Regions from separate parts of the Lysobacter sp. HA18 genome, predicted to be linked through region 2. Evidence: predicted binding sites of a transcription regulator. Region 2 holds the regulator's gene; each other region holds the start of a gene.
What was found. The regulator FliA, encoded in region 2, starts transcription of late flagellar genes. The targets are predictions, from matches to a motif close to TAAAGTTTNNCNNNCNNNGGCCGATAA.
Positions count from the first base shown of each region.

Region 1: the regulator FliA is predicted to act here: its motif matches at 4,558-4,584, upstream of motA (flagellar motor stator protein MotA).
Region 3: the regulator FliA is predicted to act here: its motif matches at 6,029-6,055, upstream of ACVWWW_RS00135 (GGDEF domain-containing protein).

Region 1 is NZ_JBSRZL010000001.1:1,039,393-1,047,337, reverse strand. Features, by position in the region: gene ACVWWW_RS05275 (sensor domain-containing protein) at 62-988, opposite strand; gene ACVWWW_RS05270 (PadR family transcriptional regulator) at 985-1,410, opposite strand; gene ACVWWW_RS05265 (peptidylprolyl isomerase) at 1,563-2,498, shown strand; gene motB (flagellar motor protein MotB) at 2,502-3,656, opposite strand; gene motA (flagellar motor stator protein MotA) at 3,660-4,520, opposite strand; gene ACVWWW_RS05250 (BON domain-containing protein) at 4,693-5,271, shown strand; gene ACVWWW_RS05245 (TonB-dependent receptor) at 5,341-7,761, opposite strand; gene ACVWWW_RS05240 (hypothetical protein) at 7,921-7,945, shown strand, end outside.
Region 2 is NZ_JBSRZL010000001.1:2,572,451-2,580,395, reverse strand. Features, by position in the region: gene ACVWWW_RS12735 (hypothetical protein) at 1-290, opposite strand, end outside; gene ACVWWW_RS12730 (DUF4166 domain-containing protein) at 356-937, opposite strand; gene ACVWWW_RS12725 (DUF2867 domain-containing protein) at 934-2,289, opposite strand; gene ACVWWW_RS12720 (metalloregulator ArsR/SmtB family transcription factor) at 2,299-2,619, opposite strand; gene ACVWWW_RS12715 (chemotaxis protein CheA) at 2,770-4,563, opposite strand; gene ACVWWW_RS12710 (protein phosphatase CheZ) at 4,600-5,220, opposite strand; gene cheY (chemotaxis response regulator CheY) at 5,217-5,609, opposite strand; gene ACVWWW_RS12700 (RNA polymerase sigma factor FliA) at 5,811-6,584, opposite strand; gene ACVWWW_RS12695 (MinD/ParA family protein) at 6,587-7,465, opposite strand; gene ACVWWW_RS12690 (AAA family ATPase) at 7,452-7,945, opposite strand, start outside.
Region 3 is NZ_JBSRZL010000001.1:31,194-39,138, reverse strand. Features, by position in the region: gene ACVWWW_RS00160 (alpha/beta fold hydrolase) at 1-929, shown strand, start outside; gene ACVWWW_RS00155 (tetratricopeptide repeat protein) at 976-3,045, shown strand; gene ACVWWW_RS00150 (YbhB/YbcL family Raf kinase inhibitor-like protein) at 3,076-3,702, shown strand; gene ACVWWW_RS00145 (hypothetical protein) at 3,819-4,982, shown strand; gene ACVWWW_RS00140 (undecaprenyl-diphosphate phosphatase) at 5,085-5,915, opposite strand; gene ACVWWW_RS00135 (GGDEF domain-containing protein) at 6,066-7,226, shown strand; gene glnA (type I glutamate--ammonia ligase) at 7,422-7,945, shown strand, end outside.

The sequences.
Region 1 (7,945 bases), 1.5 Mb from region 2:
GTATCGCGATGAAAAACGGGCGCCCTCGAGGCGCCCGTTTTGTTTTCGCAATCGTGATTGGTCAGGCGGAAGTCGAGGATTCGACCAGCATGTGCTTGGCGATCTGCCCGTGCACGCGGCCGACACCACGCGCCAAGTGCAGCGTCGCGAACAGCAGGAACACGCCGGCGACAAACACGAACGGCAGGCCCCACGCATCGATGCCGTTGACCTGCACCTCGTTGAACGGCACCCAGCCGAACCATGCGAGCGCGGCGACCACCGGTGCGGCGATGAAGCCTGCAGAGAGCGCGAGCAACGTGACCGCGACGGTGAAGTAGATGATGCCGATCGGCAGCATCAACAGCATGTAAGCCATCGTGCTCCACGTGCGCGGGTCGGTGAACATCGTGCGGATGCGATCGAGCAGCGGCGCGTCCTTGGTGACGTAACGCGGTCGACGCGGCATGCGTTCACCGAGCATCACTTCCACCAGCCGACCTTCCACCAGCGACAGCACGCGCACGGATCCGAAGAACAGGATCGCGAGCGGAATGCCGATGATGAGGATGGACATGCCCGCAGTCATCGAAAGTCCCGTCACCACCCACGTGAAGTAGAAGATGCCGGTGGCGAGCGAGAGCAGCATGTAGAACAGCGCGGCGTACGTGCGCGGTTCGGCGGCGACGCCGAAGAACCGGCCGAGCGCGGTGCGTCGTTTGACTACCTTCGGCGGCTGCAACGCGGTCTGCACGCGCACTTCCGTGTCGCGATAGATGTCGGCGACCTCCGACGGTGCGCCGTAGCTGCCGGCGACGTCGGCGATCACTTCGGCTTCGGAGCGACCGGGGTTCGCGGCCATTTCCGAGCGCAGGTAATCCTCGGCGTCGTAGAGCGCGTCCTGGATCAGCGCGGGATCGGCGCCGGCGAGCGCGGCACGCAGGCGTTCGAGGTATTCGGCGATCGTGGCCGGCGCGCGCAGGTCGGTGAAGGAGTGGGCGGCGTTCATACGAGGTCTCCCCGGGAGACGGACGGGAAAGTGGAGGTGGAAGTCGCGCGGGCGAGCGGTCCGAGCACGGCGTCGACGGAATCGCGCGTGCCGCGCCAGGCGTCGGCCCAGCGCATGAGCACGGCGCGGCCGTCGTCGTTGATGCGGTAGTAGCGGCGCGGCGGGCCGGACACGGACGGCTCGACGAAGCTTTCGAGCAGCCCGCTGCCCTCCAGCCCGCGCAGCACCGGGTACAGCGCGCTCTGCTTGCCGGACAGCACGCCCTCGAGCTGCTCCAGCCGCTTGGCGATCTGGTAGCCGTACATGGGCTCGGTGGCGTCCGCGAGCACGGCCAGCAGCGCCAGCGAGACGGTTCCAGCGCTTAGCTCCTTCTGGAACTTGCGCAGGTGGATGTCAGGATCGATGTCGGGTTGGGCGGACATGACGGAGGCTCGGCCTGGTGTCGAGTTCAATCTAGTGCGAACTCCGCTATAGCGAACCTGCCGGAGGTCATGCGGACCGAAGACATGGTCACGCCCCACCCTCGAAGCGGCCGCTGCGCCAGAATCGGCCGACCACTCCGGGAAACCCGCCCATGCCGACGTCGCGCCCGCTCGCCCTCTCGCTGTCCATCGCCCTCGCCTGCTGCGCACTCGCCACGCAGGCCGCGACGCCCGCCAAACCCGCGGCCGTGCGTTCGATGCAGGAAATCATCGACGCGTCCAAGCCGTCCGACTGGCGTGCGCTGGATCCGCAGAACGCGCTGTACATGGATCTCGCGAACGGGCACCGCGTCGTCATCGAACTCGCGCCGCACTTCTCGCCGCAGCACGTCGGCAACGTGCGCACGTTCGCGAAGGAGGGTTACTGGAACGGGCTGAGCATCGTGCGTTCGCAGGACAACTTCGTCGTGCAGTGGGGCGACCCGGAAGAGGACGCCGCCAAGCGCAAGCCGATCGGCAGCGCGAAGGCGAAGTTGCCGGCGGAGTTCACCAGTCGCGATGCATCGCTGACGAAAACGTGGACGCGACTTCCCGACGTCGACGGCTGGGCGCCGCAAGTGGGCTTCGCCGACGGCATGCCGGTCGGTCACGACCCGAAGGCCGGCACGTATTGGATGGCGCATTGCTATGGCGCGGTCGGCGCGGGCCGCAACAACGAAGCCGATTCCAGCGACGCAACCGAGCTTTATGTCGTGACCGGGCAATCGCCGCGACAGCTCGACCGCAACATGTCGATGGTCGGCCGCGTCGTGCAGGGCATGGAATGGCTGTCGACGATTCCGCGCGGCACTGGCGCGCTCGGTTTCTTCGAGAAGCCCGAACAGCGCGTCGGCATCACGTCGATCCGGCTCGCATCCGACGTGCCGGCGAGCGAGCGCACTAATATCGAGCTGATGCGCACCGATTCGCCGCTGTTCAAGGAGTTGGTCGAATCGCGCCGCAATCGTCGCGATGCGTTCTACAAGGTGCAGGCGCACCACATCGATCTGTGCAACGTGCCGCTGCCTTCGCGCGAAGCGAAGAAGTAACGCTCAGCGCGTGATCATCGGCGGCGCGACGCTGGCGCGCGCCGCCGGTTGCGTCGGGTGATCGTTCGCGATTTTGAGCGCGGCCTCTGCGGCCGAAGTCGCGCCGTCGGTTTTCGTCGTCGCATTCTTGGGTGCGGTCGCAACGCCCGGCATTGGCACGATGTCCGGCGTTACGTTCGATGCGACGCTGGTCGTGCGCGGCTTGAGCGGGCCAGCATCCATCGAACGCGGCACCGGCGGCGGATCGTTCGGTCGACCATCGCCCGCAAGTCGCGGCTCATCGCTCTCCGCGGCGATGCGTTCGGCTTCCTGGCTGAGCACCACCAGCGAGATGCGGCGATTGCGCGCATCCGCCGGATCATTGCGATTGAACGGCACGGACGACGACAGACCGACCACGCGCGCCAGTTTCTCCTCGCGCATGCCGCCTTCGATGAGTGCGCGACGTGCGGCGTTGGCGCGCTCGGCCGACAGTTCCCAGTTGCTGTAACCGATCTTCGCGGCGTACTGCGCGGTGTCGGTGTGCCCGGTGATCGCGACGCGGTTCGGCACCTGGTCGACGTACTTGGCGAGCTCGACCAGGATCTGCTTCGTGTAGCCCTTCAGCTCGGGCGAGCCCGAGTCGAACATCGGGCGGTTCATCGCATCGATGATCTGGATGCGCAGGCCTTCGGGCGTGATGTCGATCAGCAGCTGATCCTTGAACGGCTTGAGCGCCTGGCTCTGCGCGATCGCCTTCTCGAGTTGCTGCTTCAGCAGTTCGAGCTTCTTCTTGTCGGCCTGTTCGAGGGCTTTGCGCGCGGCTTCGTCGGCGTTCTTGCCGTTACCAAGGCCCGGAACTTTCGCGGCGCCCGCGCCCGGCGGATTGCGCACCTGCGAAAACATCTTGATCGGCGTGTCGCCGGCGCCACCGGGGCCCATGCGTCCCTGCACCATCGTGCTGGTGCGGCCTTGCACGGCGCTGGGGTTCTTGAAGTAGTCGGCGATGCCACCGAGCTGTTCCTGCGGCATCTGCGCGACGAGCCACATCACCATGAAGAACGCCATCATCGCGGTCACGAAGTCGGCGTACGCCACTTTCCACGAACCACCGTGATGCCCGCCGCCGCTCTTCTTGCGACGTCGGACGATGATGATGGGAGCGGGTTGCGCCGACATCGATCAGCCCTTCGCGGCCTTGAGGTCTGCCTCGAGGTCCTGGAACGTCGGGCGCACGTCGGAGAACAGAAGCTTGCGCGCGAATTCGATAGCGACGCTCGGTGCATAGCCGCGCAGCGACGCGATCAGCGCCATCTTCACCACTTCGAACGCCTTGCCATCCTCATGCGCGCGGTTTTCCATCGCGCTGGCGATCGGGCCGACGAAGCCGTACGACACGAGGATGCCGAGGAACGTACCGACCAGCGCCGACGCGACCTTCTCGCCGATCTCCGCAGGCGACGCACTGCCGACGATCGACATCGTATTGATGATGCCGAGCACGGCCGCGACGATGCCGAAGCCCGGCAACGCGTCGCCCACCTTCTGCATGGAATGCGCGGGCTCGAGCGATTCGTGGTGGTGCGTCTCGAGTTCGTACTCGAGCAGCGACTCGAGTTCGTGCGGTGCCATGTTGCCGCCGACGATCAGGCGCAGGCAGTCGGTGATGAAGTCGAGGATGTGATGGTCCGCGAGGACCTTCGGATACTTCTGGAAGATCGAGCTGTCCTGCGGCTGCTCGATGTGCGCTTCGATGGCCATCATGCCTTCGCGACGCATCTTCACCAGCAGCTCGTAGATGAGCTTGAGCAGGTCGACGTAGTCCTCGCGCTTGTACTTCGGGCCCTTCATCACGCCCTTGACGCCCGCGAGCGAGGCCTTGATCACCTTGATCGGCGTCGCGACCACCCAGGAACCGGCGGCGCAGCCGACGATCACGATGATTTCGTTGAGGTGCCACAACGCGAGCAGCTTCCCGCCCACCATCGTGAAGCCGCCGAGCACGCTGGCGAGAACGACGACGGCGCCGATGATCAGATACATCCGTGTGGCTCCTGACGCGGGGGACTGGACACCGAACCTATCGGCGATGGCCCGGCGATCTTGAGCAAAGCGGCCGTGGCGCGGGGCCTGCGTCGCATTACGGCCGCTTCGTGTTGGCGCTTCGGTCACGCCCGCGCGGACAGCATCGGGGCCGGACCCGCAGGAGCACGCCATGAATCCCACCACCCCGCAGCACGGCCCCAACCGCGACGCCGGCGCCCGCCTGTACGAGGACATGCCCTCGATCACCGACCGTGGCGACGCCGACACTGGCCGCGCCGACGACTCGTTCGGCCCGCCCGAGATCGGCGGCCCCGAGGAACCACGCTACGGACGCGACGTGCAGAGTGACGAAGACCGCGCCCTGACCCGGTCGACCCACCGCGCCATGCACGCGCGCCGCGGGCCGAAGAACGCCAGCCGCTCGGACTCCACTCTCACCGAGGAACTCAACGAGCGCTTCATGCACGACGAGCTGCTCGACGCGTCGGAGATCCTCATCAGCGTCGACAGCGGCCGCGTGCTGCTGACCGGCGAAGTGCCGCAGCGCTGGATGAAGCATCGCGCCGAGGACATCGCCGATTCCGTCCGCGGCGTGGCCGAGGTCGAGAACCGCATCCGCGTCGACAACGGCGTCGCTTCGTTCGGCACCGGCGGCGCGGTGCGCAGCGGCCTGAACCAGCCGGGCAGCGGGTTCTCCAGCTCGCCGCCGAACGCCGACTGGCAGCCGCGCGACAACCGCGTCGACTGACTTCGCCACCGCCGCAAAAGAAAACGCCCGCATCGCGCGGGCGTTTTCGCATCACAGGTACGAGTTGGATCAGAAGCCGAACCACATCCTCGCGAAGTACGCGCGGCCATTCAGGCCGAACTGCACGCTCTCGTAGATATGGCCGTTGTCGGTCTCGTTCGGGTCCTGCCGCGTCGGGAACACGTCGAACAGATTCGTGACGCCGAGCGTGAGCTTGGCCTTCGGCGTGAACGAGTACGTGCCGCTGACGTCGGCCGAGGTCTTGGCGTCGTAGTGCTGGTTCGGAACACCGGCCTCGGTGCCGGAGAACGTGCCGAGTTCCTGCGGACCGAAGTGGATGATCTTCAGGTTCGCGTTCCACTGCGCACGCGTCCAGTCGAAGCCGAGCACCGCCTTGCGACGCGGCGCGCCGTTCTCGACGAACAGGCGATCGCGCTCCGGCAGCAGCGTGTCTTCGCGACCGGCGAGCGATGCCGGCGCATTCACCTGCGTCACTTCCGTGCGGTTGAAGTTCGCCGCCAGGAACGTATCAAGCGCACCGCCCCACAGCGTGGCGTGGTTCGACATGGTGACGTCGAGCCCGGTGGTCTTGGTGTCCACCGCGTTGACGAAGAAGCGCGCCACGCCGACATCGCGTGCCTCGAGGATCGCGCCGATGTTCGGATCGTCGGTGCCGAACTCGCCGGTGAGGATGATGCGGTTGCTGATGTCGATGCGGTAGGCGTCGACGGTGAGCGACAGCGCGCGCGACGGCGTCCACGTCAGGCCGAGCGTGCCGCTCTTGGACTTCTCTTCGGTCAGCGCCGGGATGCCTGCGGCCTGCGCGAGCGGGCTGTCGTTCGACGCGATCACGATGTCGACCGGCTGGCCGCTGATGAAGTCGGTGATCGTCGAAGAGAAGTACTTCTGCTGCAGCGACGGCGCGCGGAAGCCGGTGCTGTACGAACCGCGCAGCAGCAGCGTGTCGGTGGCCTTGAACGCGGCGGCGATCTTGCCGTCAACGGTCGAGCCGAAATCGCTGAAGTCTTCCCAGCGCACGGCGAGGTCGGTGGTCCAGCGCGGCGACAGGTCGAGCTCGACGTCCGCGTACAGCGCATCGCTCGAGCGCGTGCGGTTGGTGACGTCGGCCGGCTGGAAGCCCGGGAAGCCCTGGCTGCCCGCGTTGCCGCCGACGCCTGCGCCGTCCGCATCGCGGTACGAGTTCGGCTCGCCCGCGCGGATGCGGTAGCGCTCGTCGCGATGCTCGGCGCCGAACGCGAGGTTCATGCCGTCCAGCACGCCGTCGTAGAAGCGCGAGAAGTCGAGGTTGGTGGTGTTCTGCTCGAACGAGAAGCCGCCGGCGTCGAAGCGCGACGGGCTGATCGCGGGGCGGCCCGCGGTCGCCTCGGCATTGGCGATCGACGCGTTGAGCGTGTGGTTGATGTCGTAGCGCAGCTCGTTGTAGCCATGCGTCTGCGACAGGTCCCAATGCCAGAGCCCGGCATCACCGCGCACGCCCAGGATGCCGAAGCGGTCCTCGATGTCGGCATCGATGAAGGGCACGAAGCCATCGGGGTACATGTCGGGCGAGTTGCGCGACGGGATGTCGTCGCTGCCGATGCCACCGCGCGCGAACGCGGCCGACGACGCGGCGCGGCTCTGGATGCCGGCGGTGAAGTAGACGGTCGCGGCGTCGCCCAGCGGCTGGTCGCCGTTCAAGAACAGCGTGCGGTTGATGACCTGCGAGTCACCGATGATGCGCAGCGGGTTCTCGGCGGTGGCGCGGTTGGAACGGCCGCGGTCCTGCCATTCGCCAGTCACCGCGAGCGTGCCACCGGTCGCGAGCTTCATGCCGCAGTAGGCGGACGCCAGCCAGTTCTCGCCGTCGCCGCGCGAGTACTGGCCCCAGCCGAGCGCGGTTTCGCAGCCTTCGCGGCGCTTGAGCGCGATGTTCATGACGCCGGCGATCGCGTCGGAGCCGTACTGCGCCGCCGCGCCATCGCGCAGTACTTCGATGCGGTCGATCGCCATCACGGGCACCGAATTGAGGTCGGTACCCGTGTTGCCGCGGTTGCGCGCGCCGTAGATGTTCACGAGCGACACCGTGTGGTGGCGCTTGCCGTTGACGAGCACGAGCGTCTGGTCGGAACCGAGGCCGCGCAACGCCGCGCCGTCGACGAGGTCGGCGCCGTCGGCACCGGTCTGGCGCGTGGAAATCAGGGACGGCACGGTGGCCTGCAGGGACTGCGCGAGGTCGAACTGCGCACCGGTCTCGGCCTGGCGCTGCATCGGCAGCACGTCCACCGGCACCGGCGTGGTGGTTTCGGACGAGCGCTGCACGCGGCGCGAGCCGACGATGCTCACGGTGTCGAGTTGCGGCGTCGCGGCGTCGGCAGGTGCGGTGGTCGCGTCCTGTGCGTATGCGTTCGGCATGGCGGCGAGCGCGAGCACGACGGCGATCGTCGAACTCAGAACGGCGCGACGCGGATGGTCGATCGAGTGTCCCTGCATCTGTGTTTCCCCAAGAAGTGATCCCCCGCGCGGAATCTAGCCGGGACGCGTCACCCCGTCTACGCGATGAACCGCTCAGCTGCAGGGCGCAGCCCATCACACGGCCTTTGCCGCTGCGTGCCTAGCCTCGAAACCGCCCTAACACCGGACGTAAATGCCATGCCCGTGATGCGTATGCGAGTGA
Region 2 (7,945 bases):
ATCGAGAACAGCGGCATCCAGGCGGTCGTCGCCGCGAAACCGAGCGCGGTCCATGGTGCAGCGCGGGAGAGCACCGGCATCTTCCTGCGACGCCCGGTCATCTGCGAAATGCCGTGCAGCGCGTCGAGCAGGAAGATCAGCCCCCAGATCGCGAACGCGTAACCCGCGGCGACCAGCAGCGTCGGAAATCGGTTCGATACCTCGCCATTCGAGGGCCCGAACGTCCCCCGCTGATCGAGCCACGCGACCACCGGCATGCACAGCGAGAGCAGCAACACGAGCAGGCGCACGGCACGGTCCGACAGCGGCAGTAATGCATGAGTAGCACACGGCCGGTGGGCGGCGCGACATGGCGCTAGTCGCCCGATGCTGCCTGCGTGATCGGGCCGACCATCGTCATCAACCCGCCATAGCGCATCACGGTGCCCAGCAGCGGCAATGCGAGTTCGACATCGAACCGGTACATGCCGTCGACGATCCGCTTTTCGCCACGCACTCGCGGCGCGAGACGGGCCGGAATGCGAAGGCCTGCGATCGACGTGCTTCGATGTTGCCAACGCCAGTGGCCGTCCGCGAGGTCGACGCTCAACTCGATCTGCGTGCGGCCGGTACGCTCCCGCCACACGCCCGTCGGCCAGCACCCGACCGGCCGGAAGTGCGAGGCGAAGGCGGGGCCACCATCGAAACGCCGTGTCCACACGAAACCGTCGTCGCCCGGCACGACGTCGACCTGCATGCGGACGCGGGAGGTGCCCGTCGTAAGCCCCATGCGACGTGCGAGCCGCCGCCCGATGACGTGGTCTGCCACGTACGTATCGACATCGCCCGCCAGGCGACCGCCGACGCTGTGCAGCGCGCGAAGCGCCGGATGCAGTCGTTCGGCGCCGTGGCCGAGCCAAGTCTCGACAACGCTGGAACCTGCTGAGCGTTCCGTCATCGGCGCGCGATCGCGTCGGTCGCGGTGCGTAGCATCGTGGGCGCGATGTAACGCCGATGAGCGGCTTCGATCGCGGCCATGTACGCGCGGCCGAACACGTTGGAACAGTGCACGCGCGTCAGCATCGAAAGACGCGCATGTCCGTCCGGTCCTTTGATGATGGAGACGGTCGTGCGGAACCGCAGGTGGCGATCGTCCGCGCCGAGCAATACGGCAACTCCGTCGCCGGCGATTCGCGCGTGTGCCAGCACGGGAAAGCCCGCGAAGCTGTTCGGGGCATCCCCGAGCAATGAAGAGACCGGGCAGCCCAGTCGCGACGTGCGCAGGCGGAACGGCGCGACCATGACGTTCCGCATCCACATCAGTGCGCTTACCGCATCCGGTGAGTGCTCGACGAACGCACGCAACAGGTCCCCCATGAGAGCGGATGCGCCGCGCCCGTCGACTTCCGCCGCGCCGAGTGCGGTCGTCACGATGTCCTCGTGGTGCACGTGCGTCAGGCCATCGTCCAGACGTAGCGCCGCGGGTGAAGACATGGGGTGTTCGACCGTGCGTGCAGGTTCAGCGCGATAGCCGCGAAGTGGGCGCAGCCGTGTCAGCGTTCTGCGCACCGGGCCAACGGCGCCGCGGATATGAGCGCACGCCCGAAGCGCCAGTGAGCCGGGGCGTGCGTGCAGCGCGAGGTTGACGGTCGGCACTGAGGCGATCGGATGACGGCGCACGACAGCCTGCACTTCGGCCGGCAACACATCGGTGAGCGAGGGAATGTCGGCCATGTTGGCGGCGACCTGCGCGCGCACGTCCGAAGACAGATCGCCGCCAAGTTCATTCGTGTGGCACGACAACGCGAACAGCGCGGGGCTCGACGCGCGGTCGTTTGCGGGCAGGAACTGGTGCCATGTACCGCCGCCGAATCGAACGGTGAACAGGCAATCGGAAGGAATGCGCACTTGCCGCAGTGCGCGTACGAACGCGTCCGGGTCGTTGCGCATCGTCTCGTCCGCAACGGTCGAAAACCGCAGCAGCGCGCCGCTGCTGCCCGAAATCGCGGTGAACACGCGATGCCCGGCATGGCGATGGAACGGATGACCTGCCTTACCGACTACGAACGAATACAGCGTGGATGGATCGCCGCGCGACAGGTCCATCGCGCCGATTCGCGCCGAAGGTTCGTCCAGTGCATCGACGAAATCCGGATGCGCGGACTGGCGCTTGCGGGCGTCTTCGATCAACGCGTCCCCGGCACCAATGCCGAGTTGGGTGATGAGCGCGACTTCGATGGGGAGGCCGCCGTCGTGTGCGGGCAAACGAACCGAGGGAAATGTGGCGATGAGGTCGGGCAGGGCGAGCATGCGATGTCCTCAGGTACCGGCCGGCTTCGGCTTGCGCGCGCGGGCGCGGCTCTCGCGCTTGAGCGGCCCGGCAACGGGACACACCTCGGCGGCCCACGCGAACAACGTGTTCGTGAGGTGCTCAGGCACAAGCCGGAAGTAAACGAACTGGCCGCGCTTTTCGCGCTGGATCAGCCCGGCGTCCTCGAGGATGCGCAGGTGGCTCGACAGCGCCGGCTTGCTGAAGTCGAACCGCTCGCCGATCTCGCCGGCCGTCAGTTCGCCCTCGTTGAGATAGGCGAGGATCTTCCGTCGGGCGGACGACGCGATGGCTTCGAAGACGCGATCCACGGCGGCACCTATAGTTAATTAAGACGTTAACTATTTACCCGGCGCACGTGGAGCTGGTCAAGCACGTCCGCACGTGCGCCGACGACCGGTCGAAAACGACGAAGCCCGCGTCTCCGCGGGCTTCCGATATCTGCGTGCGGCTGCGAACGATCAGCCGTTCACCACCGCCCGCCGCGTGCGCACACCCGTTTCGTGCAGCGTATCGACGTCGAGGATCAGGGCCATGCGGCCGTCGCCGATGAGGCTTGCGCCCGCGTAGCCGGCCAGGCCGCGCAGGGTGCGGGGTAGGGCCTTGATGACCACTTCCTCGCGGCCGCGGACGCGGTCGACGATCAGCACGAAGCGCTGTTCGCCGGCCTGCAGTACGACGCCGGTGGACGCGCCCTGTGGTGCGGCGTCGAGGCCGAGCCATGCGCGCAGGTCGAGCACGGGCGTGGGTTGCTCGCGTAGATCAAGCACGCTCTGGCCATCGATCCACATCGCGTTGCCGCCGTGGTGTGCGAGCACTTCGACGACGCGCACCAGCGGAAGCGCATACACGTCGCCTTCGATCTCGACGAGCAGCGTCGGCAGGATCGCGAGCGTCAGCGGCACCTTGATCGCCATGCGCGTGCCGCGTCCGACTTCGGACTGGATGTGCACGGTGCCGGAGAGTTCACGGATCTTGCTCTGCACGACGTCCATGCCGACGCCGCGTCCGGAAAGATCGCTGACTTCGGTCTTGGTCGAGAAACCCGGCAGGAAGATCAGCTGCAGGCATTCGTCGGACGTCAGGCGCGCGGCGGCTTCCGGCTCGATCAGGCCTTTGCGGATCGCGCTGTCGCGGATCTTGTCGGGGTCGATGCCGGCGCCGTCGTCGCGCACTTCGATCATGACGTGATCGCCTTCCTGCTGCGCGGAAAGACGCACGTTGCCCTGCTCGTTCTTGCCGGCGATGCGACGCACTTCAGGCGATTCGATGCCGTGGTCGATCGCGTTGCGCACCAGGTGCACCAGCGGATCGGACAGCGCTTCGACGAGGTTGCGATCGAGTTCGGTTTCCGCGCCGATGACCTCGAGCTCGACCGTCTTCTGCACCTGTCGCGCGACATCGCGCGCAAGTTTCGGGAAGCGCGAGAACACGCGGCCGACCGGCTGCATGCGCGCCATCATCACCGCCGACTGCAGGCGGCTGGTCGCGGCATCGAGCACGGTGACGGCGCGGTCGAGGTCTTCGTCGCGCAGGCGCGGGCGGATCGTCTTCAGGCGATTGCGCGCGAGCACGAGTTCGCCGACGAGGTTCACCATCGCGTCGAGACGACGCACGTCGACGCGCACGGTAGTTTCACCGGCGTCGTTCGCGGCCGGGCTGCGACGTCCGCCAGTCGTTGGCTCGGGACGCGCGACCTGCGTGGGAGAAGGCGCGGGGGCGACCGCTGCCGGCGGCGGTGCTTCGGACACCACCACGGCGCCGGGAAGCGCCCCTTTGCCGTGAAACGCGTCGAGCAGCGAATCGAAATCGAGCTCGTCGAGATTGTCGGGAAGATCGCTTGCGGCGACGACAGGTGCGGCCGCTGCATGCGCGCTGTCGTGGCCATGCCCGTCGACATGCATGCTGTCGATGAGGATTTGCGGCACGGTCGGCAGCGGACGGCCCTGCGCGACGCATTCGAGCATGTCGGCGAGCAGGTCGATCGCCTGCTGCGCGCCGTCGAACGCGAAACCGTCGAGCGGCATCGAGCCGTTGCGCGCGACGTCGAGGCGATCCTCGACGGCGTGGCACAGCGTCACCATCGGCGGGAAGTCGAGGAAGCCCGCGCCGCCCTTGATGGTGTGGAAACCACGGAAGACGGTGTTTAGCGCGTCGCGATCTTCCGGCGCGCGCTCGAGCACGACCATCTGTTCGCCGAGCTGTTCGACGATCTCGCGGGCTTCGACGAGGAAGTCCGCGCAGATCTCGGTCATGCCGTCGCTTCCGCTCATGACGTCAGGTCCCTGGAATCAAAGGCCCAGCGCGGACAGCAGCTCGTCGGCGTTGTCCTGCGTGGCGGGCGTGGGATCGACGCCGGCGATCGCCGGGCCGTGGCCGCGATTGGAATGAAGATGCAGCGGCTCGTGCTGCGTGCCGACGATATCGCCAAGGCCCGCATGCACCGCGCGCACGAGTTCGACCACGCGCACGATGATCTGTCCGGTGAGGTCCTGGTAACCCTGCGCGAGCGACATCTCGGAGAAACGCGAACGAAGGCCGGCCAGCGCTTCACGCTGCGCATCGGTCTGCGGTTCGGGCAGCGCGCTCAGCAGTCGACCGCATTCGTCGATCAGATCGAGCGTGCGCATGCTCGAGGACTCGGTGAGCTGCACGACATGCTCGAGACGCGAGCACGCGTCCGGCAGCGAAGCCGCGCCGGTGCCGCGACCGTCATCACCCAGCGCAACGGACAGCTCGCGCGCAAGCCGCACGAGGCCCTGCACCAGCGGCTGCGTGCGCCACGAGACGAGGCCGTCGATCGCAGCGCGACAGCCCGCATCGTCGCCGCTTTCCAGCGAGCGCAGTGCGGACTGCAGCGTTTCGACGATGGCGTCGCGTTCGGGGGAAACGACGGCGGCGGCCGCGTTCATGCCGCGGCCTCGATGCGCTCGAAGATCTTGGCGAGCTTGTCCTGCAGCACCGCCGCGGTGAACGGCTTGATGACGTAACCGTTCACGCCGGCCTGCGCGGCTTCGATGATCTGCTCGCGCTTGGCTTCGGCGGTGACCATCAGCACCGGAATCTTCTGCAGCGCCGCATCGGCGCGCACATTCTTGAGCAGGTCGATGCCCGGCATGCCCGGCATGTTCCAGTCGGTGATGATGAGATCGAACTTGGCCTTGCGCAGCTCGACGAGCGCGCTGTTGCCGTCTTCGGCTTCGGTGGTGTCGAAGAAGCCGAGATCGTTGAGCAGGTTCTTGACGATACGGCGCATCGTCGAGAAGTCGTCGACGATGAGAATCTTGATGTTCTTGTCCATGGACGGGTTCCGGGCGTTCCTAGGTGAGCTATCGGCGTGGCGAGCGCGTTCTTGAGGCGCCGCGCTGAAATTCAGAAGCGAGAAAATCGCAGCGCGTCACAACGCGGGACACAACACGTGTGCGACGCGCATCACATGTCGCAATGTCGACCCCGGTAGATGCGCCGCAATGCTGACGGGTGCTCGCGCACCCGCGCTACATCACGCCTCGACGTGCTCCGCCGCCGTATCGCGCCAATCGCCGAGGCGACCGCGCAGGCGCAGCATCGCCTGGCCATGGATCTGGCAGACGCGCGATTCGCTGATGCCCAGCACCGCGCCGATCTCGCGCAGGTTCATTTCCTGCTCGTAGTACAGCGACAGCACCAGCTGCTCGCGCTCGGGCAGGTTGCCGATCGCTTCGCCGAGCGCCTGGCGGAACACGGTGTGTTCGAGTTCGCGCGCGGGCGTGACGTTGCAGCTGGCCGCAAGCCGCGGTTCGCCGTCGAAGTCGTCCATCTGCTCGTCCAGCGAAAGCAGCTGGCCGCGCGAGGCGTCCTCGAGCATGTGGTGGTAGTCGTCGACCGACACGCCGAGCACCTCGGCGATCTCCGACGAATTGGCCGCGCGGCCATTGGCCTGTTCGACCTGGCGCGTCGCCGATACCACGTCGCGGTAGCGGCGGTGCACGCTGCGCGGCACCCAGTCGCCACGACGGATCTCGTCGATCATCGAACCGCGGATGCGGATCGAGGCGTACGTCTCGAACGCCGCGCCCTGGTCGGCCTGGAAATTCTTGGCGGCCTCGATCAGGCCGAGCATGCCCGCCTGGATGAGATCGTCGACCTCCACGCTCGCCGGCAGACGCGCGGCAAGGTGATGGGCGATGCGACGCACCAGTTCGCCGTGGCGCACGACCACCGCGGTGGCATCGAAGCCATCGCTCGCGGTGCGCGTCTGCTTGTATTGATTCGCTTTCACTGCGGTCGCCGTCATGCTCATGCCGTCGCACTCCGCGCTGTGGGGATGAGTCGTTCCATGAAGAACTCCACGTGGCCGCGCGGGCCGGCAGGGGTCTGCCACTGGCCGGCGCGCTTGGCGATCTCGCGGAAGGCCATCGACGACGGCGCGGCCGGGAAGGCGTCGACGACGGCCTCCTGGCGCTGGATCGCGCGTCGCAGCCATTCATCGCGCGGGATCGCGCCGAGATAGTTGAGCGTCACGTCGAGGAACTTCGACGTCACGCGTTCGAGCTTGTCGTACAGCTGGCGACCTTCGGACGGATGACCGACCTGGTTCGCGAGCACCTGCACGCGGGTGAGGCCGCGCTCGCGGCTCAGCACCTTGATGAGCGCGTACGCATCGGTGACCGACGCGGGTTCGTCGCACACAACAACGATCACGTCCTGCGCGGCCTGGCAGAAGGTCAGCACGCTGTCGGCGATGCCGGCGGCGTTGTCGACCACCATCACGTCGATCGGTGCATCGAGTTGCGAGAACGCATGCACCAGCCCGATGTGCTGCGCCGGCGTGAGTTCGGTCATGTGACGCTTGCCGCTGGCGGCCGGCACGACGAGAAGTCCGTTCGGGCCTTCGATCAGCGTGTCGGCGAGTTCGCAACGGCCGGCGAACACGTCGCTGAGCGTGAAGCGCGGCGACAGGCCGAGCATCACGTCGACATTCGCGAGGCCGAGGTCGGTATCGAGGAGCAGTGCGCGGTGGCCGGCGTTCTGCAGGCTCATCGCGAGGTTCACCGACACCGAGGTCTTGCCGACGCCGCCCTTGCCACTGGCAACGGCGATGACGCGCACCGGGCCGGCGGCGTCGTTGGCGGGCGTGGCCATGCGCGTGGCGGCGATGGGATCAGGCGACGACATGGCGTTCCTCGGTGGCGAGCGGGTTGTCGGCGGCGCGACGGAGTTTTTCGATCTGGAGCACGAGTCGCGACGCATCCGCGGCTTCGAGGTCGGCCGGCACCTGCTGGCCTGCCGTCGTATATGCAAGGGGCAGGCCATGCTTGATCGCGACGGAAATCGCGCTGCCGAGGCGTCCGGTTTCATCGAGCTTGGTCAGCACGACGGCTTCAGGCGCGGCCATGCGATAGCGACGCACGGCTTCGGACATGTCCTGCTGTTGCAGGTTGGCCGGCAGCACCAGCAGCGAACGCAGGTTGCGCGTCGCACGCAGCCACGTGACCTGGCTGAGCAGCGCCTTGTCGCGCGCCGCGTAACCCGCGGTGTCGACGAGCACGAGCGGATAGTCGACAAGCTGGTCGAGCGCGTCGGTCAGGCCTTCGGGGCCTTCGGCTTCGCAGACGGTGATGCCGAGCTTGCGACCGAGCGCGTGCAGCTGTTCGC
Region 3 (7,945 bases), 2.5 Mb from region 2:
TCGGCACCAGTCCGCTGCGCGGTTACCTCGGCAAGCGACGACTCGCCGCGCAGGCCGCGCGCACCACGACGCACTTGGTCGACGCCGGCGACGGTGTGCGCCTCGCCGGCGTGCACGACGAACCCGGGAACGGCGCGAGCAAAGGCCTGGCCCTGCTGCTGCACGGCTGGGAAGGCAGCGTCGACTCCAGCTACATGCGTCTTACCGCCGCCGAGCTGCTCCGACGCGGCTGGTCGACATTCCGCCTCAACTTCCGCGACCACGGCGACACGCACCACCTCAACGAAGAGATCTTCCACTCCGGTCGCATCGACGAGGTCGTGCGCGCGGCGGTCGACGTATCGCGACGTTTTCCCGCATCGCGCACGGTCGCCGCGGGGTACTCGCTGGGCGGCAACTTCGCATTGCGACTCGCTCTTCGTGCGACCGCCGCCGGCCTGCGCCTGGAGCGCGTCGCGGCGGTCTGCCCGGTGATCGATCCCGCGCACACCATGGACGCGATGGATCACGGTGTCGGCGTCTATCGACGCTATTTCGAGCGCAAGTGGCGCGGTTCGCTGCTGCGCAAGCGCGAGCTGTATCCGCACCTCACGCACCTCGACGACCGCACGCTCGGCCAGCGCCTGCGCGAGATCACCCGCGCGTTGGTCGAAGGCCATACCGACTACGGCACGCTCGACGGCTACTTCGACCGCTACACGATCGGTGGCGACCGCTTGGCCAAGCTCGACGTGCCGGCCGAAATCCTCACCGCGGCCGACGATCCGGTGATCCCGGTCCACGACTTCGAGACGCTGACGCTCGCGCCGTCGACCAACCTCGTCGTCACCCCGCACGGCGGCCACTGCGGCTTCCTGCAGAACGCGCGGCTGGACGGCTTCGCCGAACGTTGGGTCGCCGACGTGCTCGACCGTCCGGCCGGCGCTTAGCCCCCGCTACAATCCGGGGTCGCCTCGCTCGATCTCCGGAATTTCCATGTACGACACCGTCCTCGACGCGCTCCGCCGCGGCGCCGCCGACGAAGCCCTGTCCGCCGCGCAGTCGCTCGTCGAGCAGCAGCCCGACGACCTGCGCGCCCAGCGCCTGCTCGCCGCCGCGCAGCGTCTTTCGGGTGATACCGATGCGGCGTTCGCCACGCTCGACCGCGCGCTCGAACACCATCCCGAAGATGCCGACCTGCACCTCGAACGCGCAGGCCTGCTGCTGCAGTCGCGCGACCTCGACGCGGCGGAAATCGCGCTGGCACGCAGTGTCGGCCTCGATCCCAACCAGTTCCCGGCGTACATCATCCAGGCGCAACTCGCGCTGGCACGCGGTGAGCTGGACGAAGCCGATCGCCTCGTCCGCACGGCCGCGCGCATCGCGCCGCAGCATCCGCAGCTGAGCGCGGTCGAAGGCCTGCTCGCACTGCGTCGCGGTCGCCCGGATGAGGCGCTGGCCCTCGTCGCGACTGCGAGCAAGCACGCACCCGACGAGCCGTTGCTGCGCTACGCGCTGGGCGCGGCGTATCTCGCCAAGGACCATCTCGCGTTCGCCGAACAGGCGTTCCGCGGCGTACTGGAGACGTCGCCCGACAACCACGCGCTGCGTGCGCTGGTCGCCGACATCGTGCGCCGGCAGGGCCGCGCCGAGCAGGCCGCCGAGGAACTCGCACCGCTGCTCGACGATCCGCGTACCGGCCCGGGGCTTCATCGCCTCGCCGGTGAGCTCGAACTCGCGGCCGGCCGCGTCGATGCCGCACTGCCGCGCCTCAAGCATGCGTTGGCGATGATGCCGGGCGACCGCCGCACGCTCGCCGCGCTGATGGCCGCATGGCAGCAGCCCGAGTCTGCAGGCGATGCGCGCGGCACGCTCGACGCCGCGCTCGCGACGCACCCGCACATCGAAGACCTGTGGCTTGCGCGACTCGGCGTCGAAACGTTCGCCGGCCCGGAAGCGCGCGCGGTCATCGATCGCTGGATGGCGGCCATGCCCGACCATCCGCCCGCGCTGATGGCGCGCCTGACCGTGCTCGACGCGGGTGGCGACGCCGAAGGCGCGGAAGCGATCGCCTACCGCATCGTCGACATCCAGCCGGGCCACACGCTGGCCGAAATGCGTCTGCTCAACGGCCTGATGGATCGCGACCCGGAAGGCGCCGTCACCCGACTGCATGGTCTGCTCGAACGCGTTGCCGATCCCGACATCGCGCGCGCACTGCGGCAGCTGCTCGGCTTCGCGCACGACCGCGCCGGCCAGCCACGCGAAGCAGTCGCCACGTGGCTCGCGTTGCATGCCGAAGCCGCGTCGATCCGCATGGAACCGCCGCCGGCGACGGGCTATGCGGGTCCGTGGCCGGAGCGCGCGCCGCGTCCGGACACCGCGCCGATCACCGTCTTCCTGTGGGGCGCACCGGGCTCGATGATCGAGCGCCTGTCGCGCACGCTGGAAGTGGCGGGCGGCCCGCTGCTGCAGGACCGCATCGGCCCGAACCCGCCGGTCGATCCGTTCCAGCGCGTCGACACCGGCCGCGCACTGGTCGACGGCAGTCTCGATAGCGCCTACCTCGCTGCACAGTGGCGCGCGGCGCTGCCCGGCCGCGGTGCGCGCGAACGCGTCGTGTTCGACTGGCTGCCGTTCTGGGACAACGCGTATGCGCTTGCGCTTCGTCCGAACATCCCCGAGGCCGGGCTGCTGATCGCCCTTCGCGACCCGCGCGACATGCTGCTCGACTGGCTCGCCTTCGGCGCCCCGGCGCCGCTGCGTCTTGAGTCGGCGGTCGAGGCCGCGCGCTGGCTCGCCGGCCAGCTCGAACAGGTTGCCGACATCGAGGCGGGCGACATCGTCCCGTTCCGCATCATCCGCATGGACGACATCGCGCACGATCCGCGGGCGATCGCGCAGGCCATGGCCGACGCGCTCGACCTGCGCGTGCCGATCGCGCCGCCGCAGGCCTACGGCCCAACGCGCATGCCGCGCGACCACTGGCAGCGCTTCGCCAACGTCCTCGACGAGGCGTTCGCGATCCTCGGCCCGGTCGCCGCGCGCCTGGGCTACACCGCCTGATCGAATCGACCGTCCCCACCGGAGATCGCCATGCACCTGACCAGTGACAGCTTCCAGCATCGCCAGCGCCTGCCCGACGAGTTCGCGGCCGGTGTGCGCAATGGCGACGACGTCGGCTTCGGCAGGAACCGCAATCCGCACCTGCGCTGGGACGACGTGCCGGCCGGCACAAAGTCGTTCACCCTGCTGGTGATGGACCCCGACGTGCCGACCGTGCCGGAAATGGTCGGCAAGCCCGGCGTCGAAATTCCGGTCGACCAGCCGCGTTGCGATTTCACCCATTGGGCGATGGCCGACATCCCGGCCGACGTGCGCGAGATCGCGGCCGGTGCGTACAGCGACGGCATGGTGCCGCACGGCAAGCAGGAGCCTGCGGGTCCGGCCGGCAGCCGCCAGGGCCTCAACGACTACACCGGCTGGTTCGCGGGTGACGAATCGATGCGTGGCGACTGGCGCGGTTACGACGGCCCGTTCCCGCCGCCGAACGACCTGCGGCTGCATCGCTACTTCTTCCGGCTGTTCGCGCTCGATGTCGCGACGCTCGAGCTGCCGGAGCGCTTTGCGTCGGCCGATGTGTTCCGCGCGATGCACGGCCACGTGCTCGCCGAAGCGACGCTGCAGGCCAGCTATTCACTGCATCCGGACGTCAAGGGCTGAAGCATTCCGCCGTTAGACTCGGTATGGCGGCCCAGCCTTGGTTCAGAGGCGGGCCCCCAGGATGCAGTGACGGTGTGGATACGGGAGGTCGGGCGGTGCGGCAGTCGGGACGGGTGATGCGACGGAGCCTTGCGGTCGCGCTTGCGTTGTTGCTCGCCGGCTGTGGCGCGGCACCCGCACCGGTTACGCATGCCCCGGTCACGCTCGGCGACAAAGCGGTCGCGCCGATACCGGCGAACGACGAACCGCAGCCGCAACCCGCGGACGATCTGTCCGGCACGCACTGGCCTTCCGCACGCGTCGAGCACGGCCTCGCGCAGGTCAGCTGCGAGCGCGACGACGCCGACGATGCGCCGCGCGCACTCGACTCGCTCGAGTTCTTCCCGCTGTACGACGCGATGGCGACCTGCGCGTCCACCGGCCTGGTTCGCCTGCATTACAGCGGTCGCATCGATGGCGGTTTCACCGAACTGATGCGCCGCGTCTCCGCGATGGCGCAGCGCATGGATCTTCCCGAGCGCCTGCTCGACATCGATTCGCCGGGCGGGCATGTCGAGGAAGCGATCCGCGCAGGCGACGCACTCGCCGATGCGAAGTGGACGGTGCGTGTGCAGAACGACGCGAATTGCCTGTCCGCCTGCGTGCTGGTGCTCGCCGCCGCGGACGATCGCATCGTGCACGGCAACGTCGGCGTGCATCGCCTGATGCGCGACCGTTCGAACGCGACCTCGCGCGCCGAGCTCAATGACGAGCTGCGCAACGTCAACGGGATGGTGCGCGAATACCTCGAACGCCACGGCGTCGCGCTCGCGGTCGCCGACCTGATGATGACGGTGCCGAACCGTCGCCTGCGCCTGCTCACCGCCGACGAGCTCGACCAGTACGGCTTGGTCGGCCGCAATGCCGCGCAGGACGACCTCGATCGCATCGTCGTGCGCCGCAAGTGCGGCGAGGATTTCATGCGTCGTCGCGATGCATTCCAGCGCCAGTTCGAAGCGCGCTGCGGCATCGACGATAAGCCCTGGGATGAAGTGACGCGTTGCGGTCTCGAACTGCGCCCCGCGTACGGCTTCCCGGATGCGAAGTGCCAGGACGAAACGCCACTCGCCGATGCGCAGCGCCGACTCGAACTCGAGACCACGCGTCAGGCGGCGCTGGTCGCCGAAGCGGATTCGGCGAAGACCGTGGATGCTGCGAAGGATGACGCGCCCGCTGACAAGACGGTGGCATCCGCCGATGCGCCGGCGTCGCATGGCGCATCCGCGCGCGACGCACGCTGACCGTTACGACATAACGTCGCGCACCGAGCGCGACGTCCGAAACGAAAAAGGCCGCGATCGTTAAACGTCGCGGCCTTTCTTATTGCGATGTGCGTGCGTTGATCAGCTGCCGTGCGGAAGTAACGTCAGAAGCGCGATGCCGAGCACGATGCGATACACCGCGAACGCGGTGAAGCGGTGCGTCTGGATGTAGCGCAGCAGCCACTTCACTGCGACGAACGCGGTGATGGTCGACACCACAAACGCGATCGCGAGCGCGGTCCAGTCTTCGCCCGCGGCGCCGCCGTCCTTCAAGACGTGCAGCAGCTCGTAACCGGTCGCCGCGAACATGGTCGGGATGCCGACGAGGAACGCGAATTCGGTCGCCGCTGCACGCGAGGTGGTGCCTGCAAGCAGCGCGACGAAGATCGTCGCTGCCGAACGTGAGGTGCCGGGAAACACGCCGGCCACGACCTGCGCCACGCCCACCAGCAGCGCGACCGTCCAGGTGATCGTGCGTCGTTCGCCGATCATGTTCGCGCGCCGTGCCGCGAAGATCTCCGCGACGATCATCCACACCGCGCCGATGATCAGCGCCCATGCGATCGGCGTGACGTCGTCGGGTAGTTCGAAGCCCAGCTTCTTGACGATGAGCCCGAGCACCGCGGTGATCGCGAACGCGACGCCGAGCTTGATCGCGTACTCGCGCGCCGGCTGGCCGTGCACGTCGCCATTGCCGCGGCCGAGGAACGACATCGCCAGCTGCCACAAACGCTCGCGATAGATCGCGACCACGGCGAGGATCGCGCCCGCCTGGATCGCGATGTTGAACAGGTCGGAGCGGTGCCCGAGCCAGCGTTCGGCGATCAGCAGGTGGCCGGTGCTGGAGATCGGCAGGAACTCGGTGACGCCTTCGATCAGGCCGAGCAGGAGGGCTTGCAGGAAGTCGGGCATCGCGTGCGGCCGCCGGAGGGGAGCGGGGATGGTACGGGGCAGTCCGTCGCGACGTCAGCCGCTCGCGGTCGCCCTCGAACATGAACCGGCCGTGGTCGACGCCGCCGCTGTGCACCAGTTCGTGTTGCGACGGCCGATACCGTTCGATGGATGCAGACCGCTGCCGCCACCGTGAACGACACCGACCGCCCGCGCGCTGCGCCGGTATGGAGTCGCCTGCTCGACGTCGTCGCCAGCCGTGAGCGGCGTCGCCGGTTGCGGCTCGTGCAGTGGCTGATCGCGACGCTCGTATACGGCGGAAGCGCGCTAGTGCTGGCAGCGGGCATCGGCCAGGGTTGGATGCAGGCGTCGGCGCTGCGCGCATGGCTCGGGTTCGTGATGGCGGTGCAGCTCGCGAGCTACGTCGCGCTTCGCAGCGGCTGGAGCGAACGCTCGCGCGATCCCTCGTTGTCGGTGTGGCAGCTGGCGATGGGCGTGGTCGCTGTGAACTGGGGCTACGTGATCTGCGGGCCGATGCGCACCTCGGCGCTGTTTCCGCTGATGGTGATCTTCGCGTTCGGGGCCTTCGCGCTGCGTTGGCGGCAAATCGCCGTGCTCACCGTGCTCGCGGTAGCCAGCCTCGTGGCGGCGGTCGCACTGCGTGCTGCGTATCCGCAATGGTCGACGGCTGAAGGCGTGGTCGAGCCGTTCCGCGTCGACATCAACAACGTGCTGATGATCCTCGTCGTGCTGCCCGCGCTCTCCGTGATCGCCGCGCGGCTGTCGGGCCTGCGGCAGAAGCTGCGTGACCAGCGCTCGGCGCTGGCCTCGGCGTTGGAGCAGGTCGAGCGGCTCGCGGTCAGCGACGAACTGACCGGCCTGCCGAATCGTCGATCGATGCAGGCGCTGCTCGAGCGCAGCATCGCGTTGTCCAATCGCGACGTCGCGCCGTTCTGCGTCGCCATCCTCGACATCGACCACTTCAAAGCGGTGAACGACGAGCTCGGCCACGCGGCCGGCGACGAGGTGCTGCGCAACGTCGGCCGGCTCGGCCGTGACCAATTGCGCGCCACCGACGTGCTCGGGCGCTGGGGCGGCGAGGAGTTCCTGCTGGTGATGCCCGGCGCACCCGACGTCGGCACCACTGCGCTCGAACGCATCCGCGAGGCCGTCGCCTGTGGTGCGTGTCCGGGACGACGCGTCACGCTGTCGGCGGGCGTCGCCACGCACCGGCCGGGCGAGGACGCCGACGCGCTGCTCGCACGTGCCGATCGCGCGCTGTACCGGGCCAAGCACGACGGCCGCGACCGGGTCGCCCTCGACGTCGGCTGAGCGCAATCGCAGCGCACCAGCAAGGTGCGCCCGTCGCCATCCGTGCACCGGCATGAAGCGGCCGCGACCATGGCGCCGCATCGTCGCCCTTACGCATCAACGAGTTGCATCACGCCGACGCTTGGCATCGTCCTTGCTGTGAAGGCGGGGTCAGCGCAATCCTGCGCCGCGCCCTTGCCCTCCCTTGGAGCCGCCATGTCCCTCGAGAGCGTCGAAAAGCTCATCCGCGACCACAAGGTCGAATTCGTCGACCTGCGTTTCACCGACATGCGCGGTGTGCAGCACCACGTGACGTTCCCGGCGTCGATCGTCGAAGCCTCGCTGTTCGAGGACGGCAAGATGTTCGACGGCTCGTCGATCATCGGCTGGCGCGGCATCCAGCAGTCCGACATGGTGCTGCTGCCCGACCCGTCCACCGCGTTCCTCGACCCGTTCACCGCGGATCCGACGCTGGTGCTGATCTGCGACATCCTCGATCCGACCACGATGCAGGGCTACTCGCGCGATCCGCGTGGCATCGCCAAGCGCGCCGAGGCCTTCCTGAAGTCGAGCGGCGTTGCCGACACCGCGTTCTTCGGCCCGGAACCCGAGTTCTTCATCTTCGATTCGGTGCGCTTCGCCAACGAGATGGGCCACACCTTCTTCCACGTCGATTCGGAAGAAGCGCACTGGAACTCCGGCACCGACTACGCCGGCGGCAACACCGGCTACCGGCCGAT